4 regions of the Streptomyces mabaensis genome follow, and region 2 is predicted to be linked to each of the others. Evidence: riboswitches for the same ligand, from Rfam matches in the RefSeq annotation. Region 2 holds a riboswitch; each other region holds the start of a gene.
What was found. Region 2 has a riboswitch for cyclic di-AMP ahead of ACWV17_RS16710 (NlpC/P60 family protein). Riboswitches for the same ligand answer to the same signal wherever they lie in the genome.

Region 1 (3,488 bases), on a different contig from region 2:
GATCGTGCGGGACACGGGCCCGGCCTGGAACAACCGCAATCTGCACGAGATCGCGAGCCATGTCCGCTCACCCCTGTTCTTCGCTCACGTCCGCGCCTCGACCGGTACGGCGGTACAGCAGACCAACTGCCACCCGTTCCGTCACGGCCGCTGGATGTGGATGCACAACGGTGCGATCACCGACTTCCACCGCATGCGGCGGGACCTTTGCATGGCCATCGACCCGGCGCTGTTCTCCTCCATCGAGGGATCGACGGACTCGGAAGTGATGTTCTACCTGGCGATCACGTTCGGTCTGGACCAGGACGCGCCGGGGGCTGTCGCGCGGATGGCCGGCCTGGTGGAACGGCTGGGACGGGAGCACGGGGTGGATTTCCCGCTTCAGATGACGATCGCGGTGACCGACAGCGAACGCCTCTGGGCCTTCCGCTACTCGAGCGGGGGCGCCTCACGCTCGCTGTTCTACAGCAGCCGAGCGGATGCGGTGCGGGCGCTGCACCCCGACATCGCGCTGCTGCGGGGCGTGTCCGACAAGACCCGCATGGTCGTCTCCGAGCCGCTGGGCGATCTGCCGGGCGTCTGGAACGAGGTCCCCGAGAGCAGCTACGGGGTGGTCCAGCCGGGGGTGGACGAATTGCGGCCCTTCGTGCCTCAGCCGGTGTAAATCCCGGATGCCCTGGATGACTCTTTCCACCCGCATATGTCCGTTATGGGTGGAACTGCATGGAGAAGAACGCCTTAAGTCATTCTTGCCTCTTACTTGCGCAATTCGTCGTTCCTTCATTCGGCATGCCGGGCCGGATGGTTGCGCGCGGAGGCCGTGATAACGGTCACAGCCGCCATGGTGTGCGGTAAGTCCGCGGAGGCCCAGTTCCCTTCCCTGGAAAGAAAGTTGGGTTTTCGCTCCAGGGTGGATGACGGATTTTTCCCCCGCGGGATCAGTTGCCCCCTTTGAGCGGGGAAATTCGAGGCTTGTTCCGCCGGGTCCATTTCGCTTACGGTCACCGTCAATCCGGGTGGACCGCCGAATCCTGCCGCCGTCCGGAAACCGCACTCACCACTCACGTACGGCAGGAGCGGGGGACCCAGGTAAGCCGCCGGTCCGTTTATTCGGAACGGCTTGGGGTCAAGTCGCACCAACACTGCGGCCGGGCATCTCCAGTCCGAACCCGACAGCTCACCTCGCAGGCGACGGAGAGGAACGCGTCATGCCTGCAAAGGGTAAGCACCGCCGTCCCAAGACCAATCCGATCACGCGCGGCTTCGTCGTCGCCGGCACGGGCGGCGCCGCACTCGCCCTCCCGGTGATCGCCGCGACCACCGCCGCCGCGGCGCAGAAGGCGCCGGCCGTCACCGCGAAGAAGGCCGTGGCACCGGCCACCGTCGCCGCGCCGGCCGCTGCGAAGAAGGCCGCCCCCGTGACCTATTCCGTCGTCGTGGGTGACTCCCTTTCCAAGATCGCGGACGAGCACCCCCAGATCGGCGGCTGGAAGCAGCTCTACGAGGCCAACCGGACGGTCGTCGGTGACAACCCGAGGCTGATCCACCCGGGTCTCGAGCTTACGATCGGCGCTGCCGTGAAGCCCGCCGTGAAGCCCGCCGCGAAGCCGGCCGCGAAGTCGGCGCCCAAGCCCGCCGTGAAGCCCGCGGCCCAGGCGAAGGCGGCGGCCCCCGCGAAGCCCGCCGCCGCGCCGGCGAAGCCCGCCTACACCAACGACCTCGACGGCTGGATCAAGGAGTCGCTGGACATCATGGCCAAGCACGGCATCCCCGGCAGCTACGACGGCATCCACCGCAACATCATGCGCGAGTCCTCCGGCAACCCGCTGGCCATCAACAACTGGGACTCCAACGCGGTGGCCGGCACGCCGTCCAAGGGTCTCCTCCAGGTCATCGACCCGACGTTCCAGGCCTACCACGTGCCGGGCACCTCGACGGACAGCTACGACCCGGTCGCCAACATCACCGCGGCGTGCAACTACGCCGCCGACAAGTACGGCTCGATCGACAACGTGAACGGCCCCTACTGACAGCGGTGGCCGGGCCCTTGCGGCGACCGGCCCGCCGGGTCCGGGAGGAGAACCCCGTGCCCGGCGGGCCGGTCCGTGCGTCACGTGCCGGTGCCGTCGTCCGACCGCGGTGCGGGCCCGGACGGGCACAGGTCGGCGGCCAGCCGGCCGCGGTGCCACGCGGCAGGGCCGAAGAGCCGGCCCGAGCCGTGCGCGCGCTTGAAGTAACGGTGTGCGTCGTGCTCCCAGGTGATGCCGATGCCGCCGTGCAACTGGATCATCTCGCCCGCCACCGCGGAAAACGCTTCCGAGCAGGCGGACTTGGCGACGGCCGCCCAGCGGGTCAGCTCCGGTGAGCCCTCGGCGGCCGCGAAGGCCGCGCCGAGCGCGGCCGAACGCGCGGATTCCACCAGCACGTACGCGTCCGCGAGCCGGTGTTTCACCGCCTGGAAGGAGCCGATGGGCCGGCCGAACTGGACGCGGTCCTTGGCGTGGGCGACCGTGAGCTCCAGGCAGCGCGCCGCCGCGCCGGCCTGCTCGGCGGCGAGCGCCGCGCAGGCCAGGTCCAGCACGTGCCGCAGCACCCGGCCACCCTCGCCGGCCGCGCCGACGAGGCGGCCCTCGGCGCCGGTGAGTACCACGCATGCGAGGGCCCGAGTCCCGTCCATCGTGACCGCCGCCTCGCGGCTCACGCCCGTACCGTCCAGGGCGACCTGGAACAGCGCGAGTCCGCCCGTCGTACGGGCCACGACGAGCAGTACATCGGCCTCGGCGCCGTCCAGCACGTACTCCTTGGTCCCGGTGATCCGCCACGTCCCGCCGGGCCCGGGGACCGCCTCGGTACGGATCGCCGCCGGGTCCCAGGAGCCCTGCTCGGCCCACGCCAGGGCCCCCACGTCGCGGCCCGCGGCGAGCCGCGGCAGCAGCCGCGCGCACGCCGCGTCGTCACCGGAGGCGAGCAGCGCCTGCACCGTGAGCACCGCGGAGCCGAGATAGGGGGCGGGGCTCAGTTCCCGCCCCAACTCCTCCATGACGACGTGGACTTCGCGGGCCCCGCAGCCCACGCCCCCGTACTCCTCGGGGACGGCGAGTCCGGCGACGCCGATCTGCTCGGTCAGCGGCCGCCAGGCCGCTGCGCCCTCGTGGCGGGCGAGGAGCGACCGTACGGCGGATCGCAGTTCGTCCTGGTCTTCCGTCAATCTCACTCGTCTGCTGCTTTCTGTGTGGGTGGCGTGGGGCCGGCCGCGCGCTACGCGCTGTCGGACGCGGCTCCGCTCAGGGGGATCGCCGACGGGCGGGGGAGCGGGGCGGAGTCCTCCTCGGTCAGGTCCCGGCCACGGGTCTCGGCGGTACGCCAGATGGCCACCGCGGTCACCAGCCCGCAGCCGATGGCCAGGCCTGCCAGCGGTGCGCTGGAGACAACGCCCGAGGTGTTGAGCAGGCCACTGGCGAACAGCGGGGTGAACCCGCCGCCGATCA
Region 2 (3,488 bases):
CCACAGGTTCTTGGGGCGACGGCTCTCGTTGCGCTCGATGACCGCGTTGGCCGCGCTGAGGATGGTCTGCGTCGAGCGGTAGTTCTGCTCCAGCAGGATCGTCGTCGCGTCCGGGTAGTCCTCCTCGAACTGGAGGATGTTACGGATGGTGGCCCCGCGGAACGCGTAGATCGACTGGTCGGCGTCACCCACCACACACAGCTCGGCGGGCGCCACCTCCTGCGTCCCCGGCCCGACCAGCTCGCGTACGAGCGTGTACTGCGCGTGGTTGGTGTCCTGGTACTCGTCGACCAATACGTGCCGGAACCGGCGCCGGTAGTGCTCGGCGACATCCGGGAACGCCTGGAGCAGGTGCACCGTGGTCATGATGATGTCGTCGAAGTCGAGCGCGTTCGCCTCGCGCAGCCGCGACTGGTACATCGCGTACGCCTCGGCGAGCGTCTCCTCGAAACCTCCCCCGGACTCCGTCCGGGAGGTGCCCCCAGCCGCCTGCCCGGCGAACGTCTCCTCGTCGATCAGCTCGTTCTTCAGGTTCGAGATCTTGGCGCTGAAGGACTTCGGCGGGAACTTCTTCGGGTCGAGGTCCAGGTCACGGCAGACCAGGGCCATCAGCCGCTTGGAGTCCGCCGCGTCGTAGATCGAGAACGACGACGTGAAGCCGAGCTTCTTCGATTCGCGCCGCAGGATACGGACGCACGCGCTGTGGAAGGTCATGACCCACATCGCATGGGCACGCGGTCCGACCAGGCTCTCGACGCGCTCCTTCATCTCACCGGCGGCCTTGTTGGTGAAGGTGATCGCCAGGATCTCGCCCGGGTGTACCCTGCGCGCGGACAGCAGGTGCCCGATCCGGTGCGTCAGTACGCGCGTCTTGCCGGAGCCCGCGCCGGCGACGATGAGCAGCGGCGATCCGGAGTGCACCACCGCGGCCCGCTGCTGCTCGTTCAGCCCGTCGAGCAGGGCGGCGGGGTCGATCACCGGCCGGGCGGCCCCGTCCCGGTAGTACGCGTCCCGGTCGACGGGCGCGTCGAACTTCCCGCCGAAGAGGTCGTCCGCGCCCGCTTCGGGGGCGTGCTCCTCGGGGGGCGGCGGGTGCTCCTCGCCGGAAGGCTGGAGGTCCGCCAGGAAACTGTCGTCAAAGAGGCTGCTCATCGCCTCCCGAGTCTAGGCCGCCGCACTGACACCGCGGTCACGAGTTCCGGTAGGTAACGAAAATGTATCGGACATATCGAACATCAGCCTTCCCTCCAGCCACACCGATTGGCTAGCGTGCTCCGCCAAGGCCCTCCGTACCCCCGTCGGCGAACCGCGCCGGAACGGATGGCCCCGCGCCGAGTCCGGCCTGCCGTACGGCAGTTCGGAGCCGGGGACCCACCATGCACAACCGGGGTGAATCGGACCGGCTCCGCCGGACCGTAGGGCAACCTTCCGCATGCCCGAACCCGACAGCTAACCCGGTAGGCGGTCCACGGAAGGAGATGCCGGCCTTGGCGTCGCATCGCAAGCCGCGCACCCGGATTCGAACCACCGCTCCCGCGGTCGGGATCACGACCGCAGCCACCGCAGCCCTCGCCTCCGTCAGCCTTCTCGCGCAGAGCGCGAGCGCCGCGCCCGGTGCGCCGGCCGAGCCGAAGCCGAGCGTCGAGGACGTACAGAAGAAGGTCGACGAGCTGTACCGCCAGGCCGGTACGGCCACCCAGAAGTACAACGCCGCCAAGGAGCGCACCGAGACCCAGCGCAAGAAGGCCGACGTGCTGCTCGACCAGGTCGCGCAGAACACCGAGAAGCTGAACGAGACCCGGCGCGAGCTCGGCACCTACGCCGCCGCGCAGTACCGCACGGGCGGCATGAGCCCCACCGCCACCCTCCTGCTCGCCGACGATCCGCAGGGCTACTTCGCCCAGGACCACCTGATGGACCGGCTCGGCGGCCGCGAGCAGCAGATCCTCAGCGACTACCGCGCCCGGCAGGCCGAGGCGGCCGGGAAGCGGGCGGAGGCGACCAGGAGCCTGGAGTCGCTCACCACGTCCCAGGCCGATCTGCGCGCCGGGAAGCAGGAGGTCCAGCGGAAGCTGGCCGAGGCGCGCGCGCTGCTGTCCGAGCTGACCGCCGAGGAGAAGGCGCGGCTCGCCGCGATCGAGCGGAAGAAGGAGGAAGAGGCGCGGCGGAAGGCCGAGGAGCTGGCGCGCGAGCAGGCGGCCGCCGAGAAGCAGCGCCAGGAGGAGGCGGCGCGGCAGGACCAGCAGCCGCAGCCCGGCACGGACACCGGCTCCGACGCGGGTACTGGTTCCGGTACGGGCTCGGGTACTGGTACGGGCTCGGGCACCGGCTCCGGTACGTACGCCGCCAAGGCGGAGAAGGTCCTCTCCTTCGCCCGGAACCAGATCGGCAAGCCGTACGTCTGGGGAGCGACGGGCCCCAGTTCGTACGACTGCTCGGGCCTGACCGGGGCCGCCTGGAAGACCGCGGGCGTCGACCTGCCGCGTACCACCTGGGACCAGGTGAAGGTGGGCGAGCGGGTCGCGACCGCCGACCTGCTCCCCGGTGACCTGGTCTTCTTCTACGACGACATCAGCCACGTCGGCATCTACATCGGCGACGGCAAGATGATCCACGCCCCGAAGCCGGGGACGAACGTCCGCGAGGAGTCGATCTACTACATGCCGATCTACGGCAGCGTGCGCCCGGCGTAGTCACGCTGCGTCAGTTGGGCGGGGCGCCGCCCAACTGACGCACCTCTTTGCCCCGTTCGCGCGCCTCGGGTCGCGGGCTGTCGTAAGCCCGCCTAGCGTCTCCTGCGTCGAGGCGCATCGAAGGCTCCTCGAGGATCCGGAGGAGTCACCATGCGAGGGATGCGTGCCGGTGCCGCCGTCACCGTGCTCGGTGCCGCCGCGCTCTGCCTCGGCACTCCCACGGCTACGGCCGCTGACGCGGCGCTCCGTGCCGCCGGCTGCGAGACGTCGGACGTCACCGTCAGTGAAGGACGCTCCGGCACCGCGAAGGTCGAGCCGGCGGCCGAGCCCGGTGCCGAGTACGACGTGACGCTCGACTGCGCGGGCGAGGAAGGGCTGGCCGGCCTCACCATCGCCGACGCCGAGGACGCTCCCGAAACCGACGCCGAGCACGACGACACCGACGAGCACGAAGACACCGCGTACGGCGACACCGAGCACCAGCTCGGTGGGCACGACGAGCCCGGCGCCTGGGCGGAGTCCGGTCCCCCCACCGGCGTCCGGCAGGGCGTCAAGGCCGGGGTGGGCGGCAGCCTCACCGGTATCGCTCCGGTCCCGACGGCGGCCGGGGCCGCGCTGATCGCGGGCGCCGCCGGGGCCGGCGTACACCTGATGCGCCGGCACCGCAGGAGCTGAGCCGGCCCGGGGAGAGGGAGGCATGCCGCAGTCACCGCAGACGCGCGGGGCGTGGGGTTCGGTCGCCGTCGTACTGCTCGTCGGAGTGTTCCTGGTCCGCTACGGCGCCGCGGAGTCGCC
Region 3 (3,488 bases), on a different contig from region 2:
TCTCGGATACGGACACGGCATCCACTACTGCCTGGGCGCGCCGCTGGCCCGGCTGGAGGGGCGGACGGCCCTCGCGACGCTGCTGCGCCGCCTTCCTGACCTGCGGCTCGCGGCGGATCCTGCCGATTTGCGGTGGCGGGGCGGGCTCATCATGCGCGGACTGCGCACCCTGCCGGTGGAGTTCACCCCCTCCGCAAGGTGACACACGGTCACGCGCGTGACCTTCACGTGATCTCCGCTGCATCGACTTGTGACAAGCGTTCGAGTACCGCTACGTTCACCGTCGTCTCACCCGTCACACGGAAGGCCACCGCATGCGCTCCGGGAACGGCCGCCACCGGCGCCCCCGCCAAGCCCCCGCTCTTGTCGTCGCGGCCGGAGTCACCGGCTCCGCCATCGCGATCCCGCTGCTCGGCGCCACCGGTGCCAGCGCGGCGGAAGCCTCCACCTGGGACCGCGTCGCTGAGTGCGAGAGCGGCGGCACTTGGAGCGCGGACCTGGGCAACGGGTACTACGGCGGGCTTCAGTTCAGCCAGGAGACCTGGGAGCAGTTCGGCGGGCTGTCGTACGCGCCGCAGGCGGACCTCGCCAGCCGCTCCCAGCAGATCGCCGTCGCGGAGAAGGTGCTCGCCGCGCAGGGCCCGCAGGCCTGGCCGAGCTGCGCCGGCCCCGCGGGACTGGCCAAGGGCGGCCTGATCGCCGATGTCGACCCGGGTCTGCCGACGGGGGACATGTCGGTCGGCCCCGCCCCGGTGCGGCCCTCCGAGTCCACTCCGGTGGACACCCCCTCCCTGCTGCCCACCGCACCCGCCGCACCCGCCGCCCCCGCGACGCCGACGGCTCCCGCGGGAACGAACGCCCCCAAGGCGGACAAGCCGGGCCAGTCGGGCCAGTCGGACACCGCGTCACCCGCCGCGTCCGCCCCTGCGGACGCCGCGGCAACTCCCGGCGCCGGCAAGCACCGGGGCGAACCGGCCCCCGGCGAGACGGCGGAGAGCGCCGAGGCGGCCGAGCCGGGCACGCCCGCGGCCGACCGCGAGACTGGGCGGCACGCCTCGCGCGGCGACGACGCGGCGCGCGACGGTGCTGCGGCGGAAGCGGGTGCGTACACCGTCCGTCCGGGCGACAACCTGTGGGACATCGCGGACAAGCAGAACGTAGCGGGCGGATGGTCCGCGATCTACGAGGCCAACGAGCAGGTCATCGGTGTCGAGCCGGACCTCATCCTCCCCGGCCAGAGCCTCGATCTGGGGCAAAAGTAGGGGTAGTTCGGGACTTAATGTCCTAGTTTGCTCAAGTGAGACATGAATCTCTTCCGCCCAACTGGCCCGTCTCGTCCGCCCGGTCCCGCACTTTTGCCTCTCACCTGCGGAAATGACGGATTCGCGGGGGAGGGTATGGGCGTTTTCTCCCCGATGTTCGGCATTGAACATCGGGGAGGCCTGTGTCTACGGTCTGAACCGCTCGCACCGCGGGCTCCTTTCGACCGTCACGCCGAATCCTGCCGACGGGCGAAGGAAGTAGTCGTCGCGTAAGCGCCGTTGGCAGGAGCGGGGGACCCAAGGTAAGTGCCGGGCGCGGCCGTTGAGACAACGGCAGCCGACCGGCTGGGGTGAAGTCGCGCGCCACGACGCGCGGCCGGGCAACTCACTTGGCCCGAACCCGACAGCTCACCTCGTAGGCGTCGGTGAGGGGATCACTCCATGCTGCTTTCCGGCAAGGGCAAACACCGCCGCCCGTCCAAGGCCACCCGCATCGCCACGCTCGCCGGTGTCACGGGTGCGGCCGTCGCCGTGCCGCTGATGGGCGCCACCTCGGCGTCCGCCGCCTCCGTCGCGACCTGGGACAAGGTCGCCCAGTGCGAGTCCGGCGGCAACTGGTCCATCAACACCGGCAACGGCTACTACGGCGGCCTGCAGTTCTCGCAGTCCAGCTGGGCGGCCGCCGGCGGTACGAAGTACGCCCCCCGTGCCGACCTGGCCAGCAAGAGCCAGCAGATCGCCACCGCCGAGGTACTCCTCGACATGCAGGGTCCGGGTGCCTGGGCCTGCGCCGGCGCCGGCAACCTGACCAACGACGGTGTCGACCCGGGCGTCGACACCGGCTCCGCCGCCAAGCCGGCCGAGAAGCCGAAGGCCGCCCAGCCGAAGGCCGCGAAGAAGGCCGAGAAGCGCACCGAGCCTGCCAAGGCCAGCCGGTCCGAGGCGCGTGCCGAGGCCCCCAAGGCCGCCAAGTCCTTCAAGAAGGGCGACGGCGAGTACAAGGTGAAGGCCGGCGACACCCTCGCCAAGATCGCTGAGACCGAGAAGGTCAAGGGCGGCTGGCAGAAGCTGTTCGAGCTGAACAAGGACGTCGTCGAGGACGCCGACGTCATCTACCCGGGCCAGCAGCTCCACCTCCGCTGACCCCGGCCCCGCGGCCTTAGGGCCTGCCCGGGACCGGCCTCGGCGGAAGCCGGTCCCCCCGAAACCGCCCCGGCCCGGCGCGCTCTCCCCCGTGCGCGCCGGGCCGGGGCTTTCTGCCGTCGCGATTACCGTCCAGTACCGCGCGGTGCTTATGTCCCGGCCCGCGGGTATTCGGGCCTGTTTTCGTCCCAGGGTCCGGGCGGTAGGCCGGTGGATGCCCCGCAGCCGGTTAGGCTCTTGCCGCAAGGCCAAAGAGACCCTGCACCCATAGCGTCACATCCCAGAAGGAGATGCTCGTGCCGTCCATCGACGTCGTCGTAGCCCGGGAAATCCTGGACTCCCGAGGCAACCCCACGGTCGAGGTCGAGGTCGGCCTCGACGACGGCAGCACGGGTCGTGCTGCAGTTCCGTCCGGTGCATCCACCGGTGCGTTCGAGGCCCTCGAGCTCCGCGACGGTGACCCGAACCGCTACCAGGGCAAGGGCGTCGAGAAGGCCGTCCTCGCCGTCATCGAGCAGATCGGCCCCGAGCTGGTCGGGTACGACGCCACCGAGCAGCGCCTGATCGACCAGGCGATGTTCGACCTGGACGCCACCCCGGACAAGTCCTCGCTCGGCGCCAACGCCATCCTCGGCGTCTCCCTCGCCGTCGCGCACGCCGCCTCCGAGGCGTCCGACCTGCCGCTCTTCCGCTACCTCGGCGGCCCGAACGCGCACCTGCTGCCCGTCCCGATGATGAACATCCTGAACGGCGGCTCGCACGCCGACTCCAACGTGGACATCCAGGAGTTCATGATCGCGCCGATCGGCGCCGAGTCCTTCTCCGAGGCCCTGCGCTGGGGCACCGAGGTTTACCACACCCTGAAGAAGGTCCTGAAGGAGAAGGGGCTCTCCACCGGTCTCGGCGACGAGGGCGGCTTCGCGCCGAACCTCGGCTCCAACCGCGAGGCGCTCGACCTCATCCTCGAGGCCATCAAGCAGGCCGGCTACGCGCCCGGCAAGGACATCGCGCTCGCGCTCGATTGCGCGGCCTCCGAGTTCTACAAGGACGGCTCGTACGAGTTCGAGGGCAAGTCCCGCTCGG
Region 4 (3,488 bases), on a different contig from region 2:
GCCGCCGAGGGTCCCACGGCGGAGGAGATGGAGCGCGCCCAGGCCCAGCTGGAGCGCGAGTGGCTGGACCGGCTCTCCACGGTCGCCGGCCGCGCCGATGAACTCTGCCGGTACGCCGTGCTGTTCGGCGACCCGCAGCTCGCCCTGACCGCCGTACAGCGGGTTCTCGACATCACCGCCGAAGAGGTGCAGGCCGTGGCCGCGGCCCGGCTGCGCCCCGACAACCGGGCGGTCCTCGTGTACGAACCCGTGGCCGCGGAAGACGCGGAGGACGCGGACGACGCCGAGGGCACGAACGAGAACGGCACCGAAGGGGCGCAGCAGTGAGCGACGCAGAGATCACCAGCATGGAGTTCCACCCGCAGCCCCAGGCGGGCGAAGCCAAGCCGTGGGCCTTCCCGGCCCCCGAGCGCGCCACCCTGGACAACGGCCTGACCGTGCTCCGCTGCCACCGCCCCGGCCAGCAGGTCGTCGCGGTCGAGATCATCCTCGACGCGCCGCTGGACGCCGAGCCGGACGGCCTCGACGGTGTGGCCACGATCATGGCCCGCGCCCTGTCCGAGGGCACCGACAAGCACACCGCCGAGGAGTTCGCCGCGGAACTGGAGCGGTGCGGCGCCACGCTGGACGCGCACGCCGACCATCCGGGCGTCCGGGTCTCCCTCGAAGTGCCCGCCTCCCGGCTGCCGAAGGCCCTCGGGCTGCTCGCGGAGGCGCTGCGGGCCCCCGCGTTCGCCGACAGCGAGGTGGACCGCCTGGTGCGCAACCGGCTCGACGAGATCCCGCACGAGCTGGCCAACCCGTCCCGCCGCGCGGCCAAGCAGCTCTCCGCGGAGCTGTTCCCCGCAGACGTCCGGATGTCGCGCCCGAGGCAGGGCAGCGAGGAGACGGTCGCGCGGATCGACTCCGCGGCCGTAAGGGGCTTCTACGAGGCCTACGTTCGCCCCGCCACGACCACCGCGGTGGTCGTCGGCGACTACACCGGTACCGACCTGGACGCCGTCCTCGCCGAGACCCTGGGCGCCTGGACCGGGGGCTCCGCGCAGCCGCGCCCGGTGCCGCCGGTGACCGCCGACGACACCGGCCGCGTGGTGATCGTGGACCGCCCCGGCGCCGTGCAGACCCAGCTGTTGCTCGGCCGTATCGGCCCCGACCGGCACGACCGGGTCTGGGCGGCCCAGGTGCTGGGCACGTACTGCCTCGGCGGCACGCTCACCTCCCGGCTGGACCGCGTCCTGCGGGAGGAGAAGGGCTACACGTACGGCGTCCGGGCGTTCGGCCAGGTGCTGCGGTCCGCACCCGACGGCACGGGCGCGGCCATGCTCGCCATCAGCGGCTCGGTCGACACCCCGCACACCGGCCCGGCGCTGGAGGACCTCTGGACGGTGCTGCGCACGCTCGCCGCCGAGGGCCTCACCGACGCCGAACGCGACGTCGCCGTACAGAACTTGGTGGGTGTCGCCCCGCTGAAGTTCGAGACGGCCGCGGCCGTCGCCGGCACGCTCGCCGACCAGGTGGAGCAGCATCTGCCGGACGACTACCAGGCGCAGTTGTACGTACGGCTGGCCGAAACGGGCACGGTGGAAGCCACCGCGGCGGCCGTCAGCGCGTTCCCGGTCGACCGGCTGGTGACCGTCCTGGTGGGTGACGCGTCGCAGATCGAGGAGCCGGTGAAGGCGCTCGGCATCGGCGAAGTGACTGTTGTCACCGGCTGATCGGCCGTAAGCGGCAGTAAGACGGACAAGAGGGACCCCGGTGGCCGGCGAGCCACCGGGGTCCTCCCATATGTCCGGATTGTTGCGGAGGTTGGGTGTCTGGCCTGTGGCGTGCGCTACAAAAAACCGTGTCTGTTTGGTGATTGACAGATGAGCCGCTTAGCGTCTGTCCGGCTGTTCGTCAGATGTGAGCGTCGCACCCGCGGCACCGGGCAGCCATCGCCGAGTCCCCGTCAGGCGCGAGCCTGGGGAGCCGGGGACCCACGCAGTCCCTGGGGTGAATCGGGCCTCCTCGCCAGAGGAAGCCCGTAGGAGACCTTCCTGCTCCGAACCCGTCAGCTAACCCGGTAGGCGAGAAGGAAGGAAAGGATCAGCCTCTTCATGGCGTTCACCCGTGCCACCGGGAAGCACCGTCGTCCGAGCCGTATGACGCGCAAGAGCGCGAACATCGCAGGCATCGCCACCCTCGCCACCGCGGGCGTCGTCGGCACCCTGAGCTCGCCGGCCTTCGCCGCCGCCGAGCCGGCGGCCGCGACGGTCGAGGACACCGGCCTCAACGCCATCGTCGTCGCCGACACCCTGGCCGACCAGATCGACGCCCAGGCGCAGGCCCAGCAGCAGGCCGCCGAGGCGGCCGCCGCCAAGGCGAAGGCCGAGGCCGAGGCGAAGAAGCGGGCCGAGGAGGCCAAGCGCAAGGCCGAGGCGAAGGCCAAGGCGGAGCGCGAGGCCAAGGAGCGCGCCGCCCGTGAGGCCGAGCGCAAGCGCCTGAACAGCTATGTCTCCCCGATCGCCGGCTCGTACGTCTCCACCTCCTACCAGGCGGGCGGCGCCGCCTGGTCCTCCGGCAGCCACACCGGTGTCGACTTCCACGCGGCCTCCGGCACCACCGTGCGGGCCGTGGGCATGGGCACCGTCGTCGAGGCCGGCTGGGGCGGCGCGTACGGCAACAACGTCGTGATCAAGATGAACGACGGCACCTACACCCAGTACGGCCACCTGTCCTCCCTCTCGGTGTCCGTCGGCGAGTCCGTCACCCCGGGGCAGCAGATCGGCCTCTCCGGCTCGACGGGCAACTCGTCCGGCCCGCACCTCCACTTCGAGGCCCGGACGAGCGCCGAGTACGGCTCGGACATCGACCCGGTCGGCTACCTGCGCTCGCACGGCGTCAGCCTCTGAGGTTCCTCCACCGACAGCTTCCGAAGGCCCCGCCCCCGCGTCGGGGTCTTCGGCGTTCCCCGGCCGTTCTCCGCCAGGAACTTTGGCCAGAAGATATACCTGATTTCCCGCCCGCCGTCGGAAATTCCCGCGCGCTGCAATAGAGTCGCAGAACAGGCGTCGTCCGACCGCGTTTCGCGGGGATTAAGGCGGAGGTCCGGTCATGCGCATTCCCGCGCACTCGGTATGCACGGCAATCCGCGACGACATCGTCTCCGGTGTCTTCGAACGCGGCAGCCGACTCACCGAGGAGGTGCTCGCGCGCCGCTACGGCGTCTCGCGCGTCCCCGTCCGCGAAGCCCTGCGCACCCTGGAGTCCGAGGGCTTCGTCGTCACCCGCCGGCACGCGGGCGCCTGCGTGGCCGAGCCCACCGAGCAGGAGGCGGCCGACCTGCTGGAGATCCGGATGCTGCTGGAGCCGCTGGGCGCCGCACGGGCCGCACGGCGGCGCACCGAGGCGCATCTCAAGGTGCTGCGCGGCCTGGTGAGGCTGGGGCAGGAGCGGGCCCGCCGCGGGCAGGGCGAGGATCTGCGCTCGCTGGGCGGCTGGTTCCACGA

Region 1: it holds a riboswitch for cyclic di-AMP, as region 2 does, so the genes downstream of both, ACWV17_RS24080 (LysM peptidoglycan-binding domain-containing protein) here and ACWV17_RS16710 (NlpC/P60 family protein) in region 2, are expected to answer to the same signal.
Region 3: it holds a riboswitch for cyclic di-AMP, as region 2 does, so the genes downstream of both, ACWV17_RS07400 (transglycosylase family protein) here and ACWV17_RS16710 (NlpC/P60 family protein) in region 2, are expected to answer to the same signal.
Region 4: it holds a riboswitch for cyclic di-AMP, as region 2 does, so the genes downstream of both, ACWV17_RS06455 (M23 family metallopeptidase) here and ACWV17_RS16710 (NlpC/P60 family protein) in region 2, are expected to answer to the same signal.

Annotation. Positions count from the first base shown of each region.
Region 1 covers NZ_JBSOPZ010000029.1:19,780-23,267, reverse strand. Annotated here, with positions in the region: gene ACWV17_RS24085 (class II glutamine amidotransferase) at 1-664, shown strand, start outside; cyclic di-AMP (ydaO/yuaA leader) riboswitch at 1,046-1,206, shown strand; gene ACWV17_RS24080 (LysM peptidoglycan-binding domain-containing protein) at 1,209-2,030, shown strand; gene ACWV17_RS24075 (acyl-CoA dehydrogenase family protein) at 2,111-3,214, opposite strand; gene ACWV17_RS24070 (MFS transporter) at 3,259-3,488, opposite strand, start outside.
Region 2 covers NZ_JBSOPZ010000016.1:107,065-110,552, forward strand. Annotated here, with positions in the region: gene pcrA (DNA helicase PcrA) at 1-1,152, opposite strand, end outside; cyclic di-AMP (ydaO/yuaA leader) riboswitch at 1,320-1,480, shown strand; gene ACWV17_RS16710 (NlpC/P60 family protein) at 1,479-2,693, shown strand; gene ACWV17_RS16715 (hypothetical protein) at 2,844-3,368, shown strand; gene ACWV17_RS16720 (class F sortase) at 3,391-3,488, shown strand, end outside.
Region 3 covers NZ_JBSOPZ010000006.1:103,659-107,146, reverse strand. Annotated here, with positions in the region: gene ACWV17_RS07410 (cytochrome P450 family protein) at 1-202, shown strand, start outside; gene ACWV17_RS07405 (transglycosylase family protein) at 315-1,262, shown strand; cyclic di-AMP (ydaO/yuaA leader) riboswitch at 1,519-1,699, shown strand; gene ACWV17_RS07400 (transglycosylase family protein) at 1,704-2,405, shown strand; gene eno (phosphopyruvate hydratase) at 2,702-3,488, shown strand, end outside.
Region 4 covers NZ_JBSOPZ010000005.1:151,456-154,943, reverse strand. Annotated here, with positions in the region: gene ACWV17_RS06465 (M16 family metallopeptidase) at 1-327, shown strand, start outside; gene ACWV17_RS06460 (M16 family metallopeptidase) at 348-1,715, shown strand; cyclic di-AMP (ydaO/yuaA leader) riboswitch at 1,926-2,083, shown strand; gene ACWV17_RS06455 (M23 family metallopeptidase) at 2,097-2,891, shown strand; gene ACWV17_RS06450 (GntR family transcriptional regulator) at 3,094-3,488, shown strand, end outside.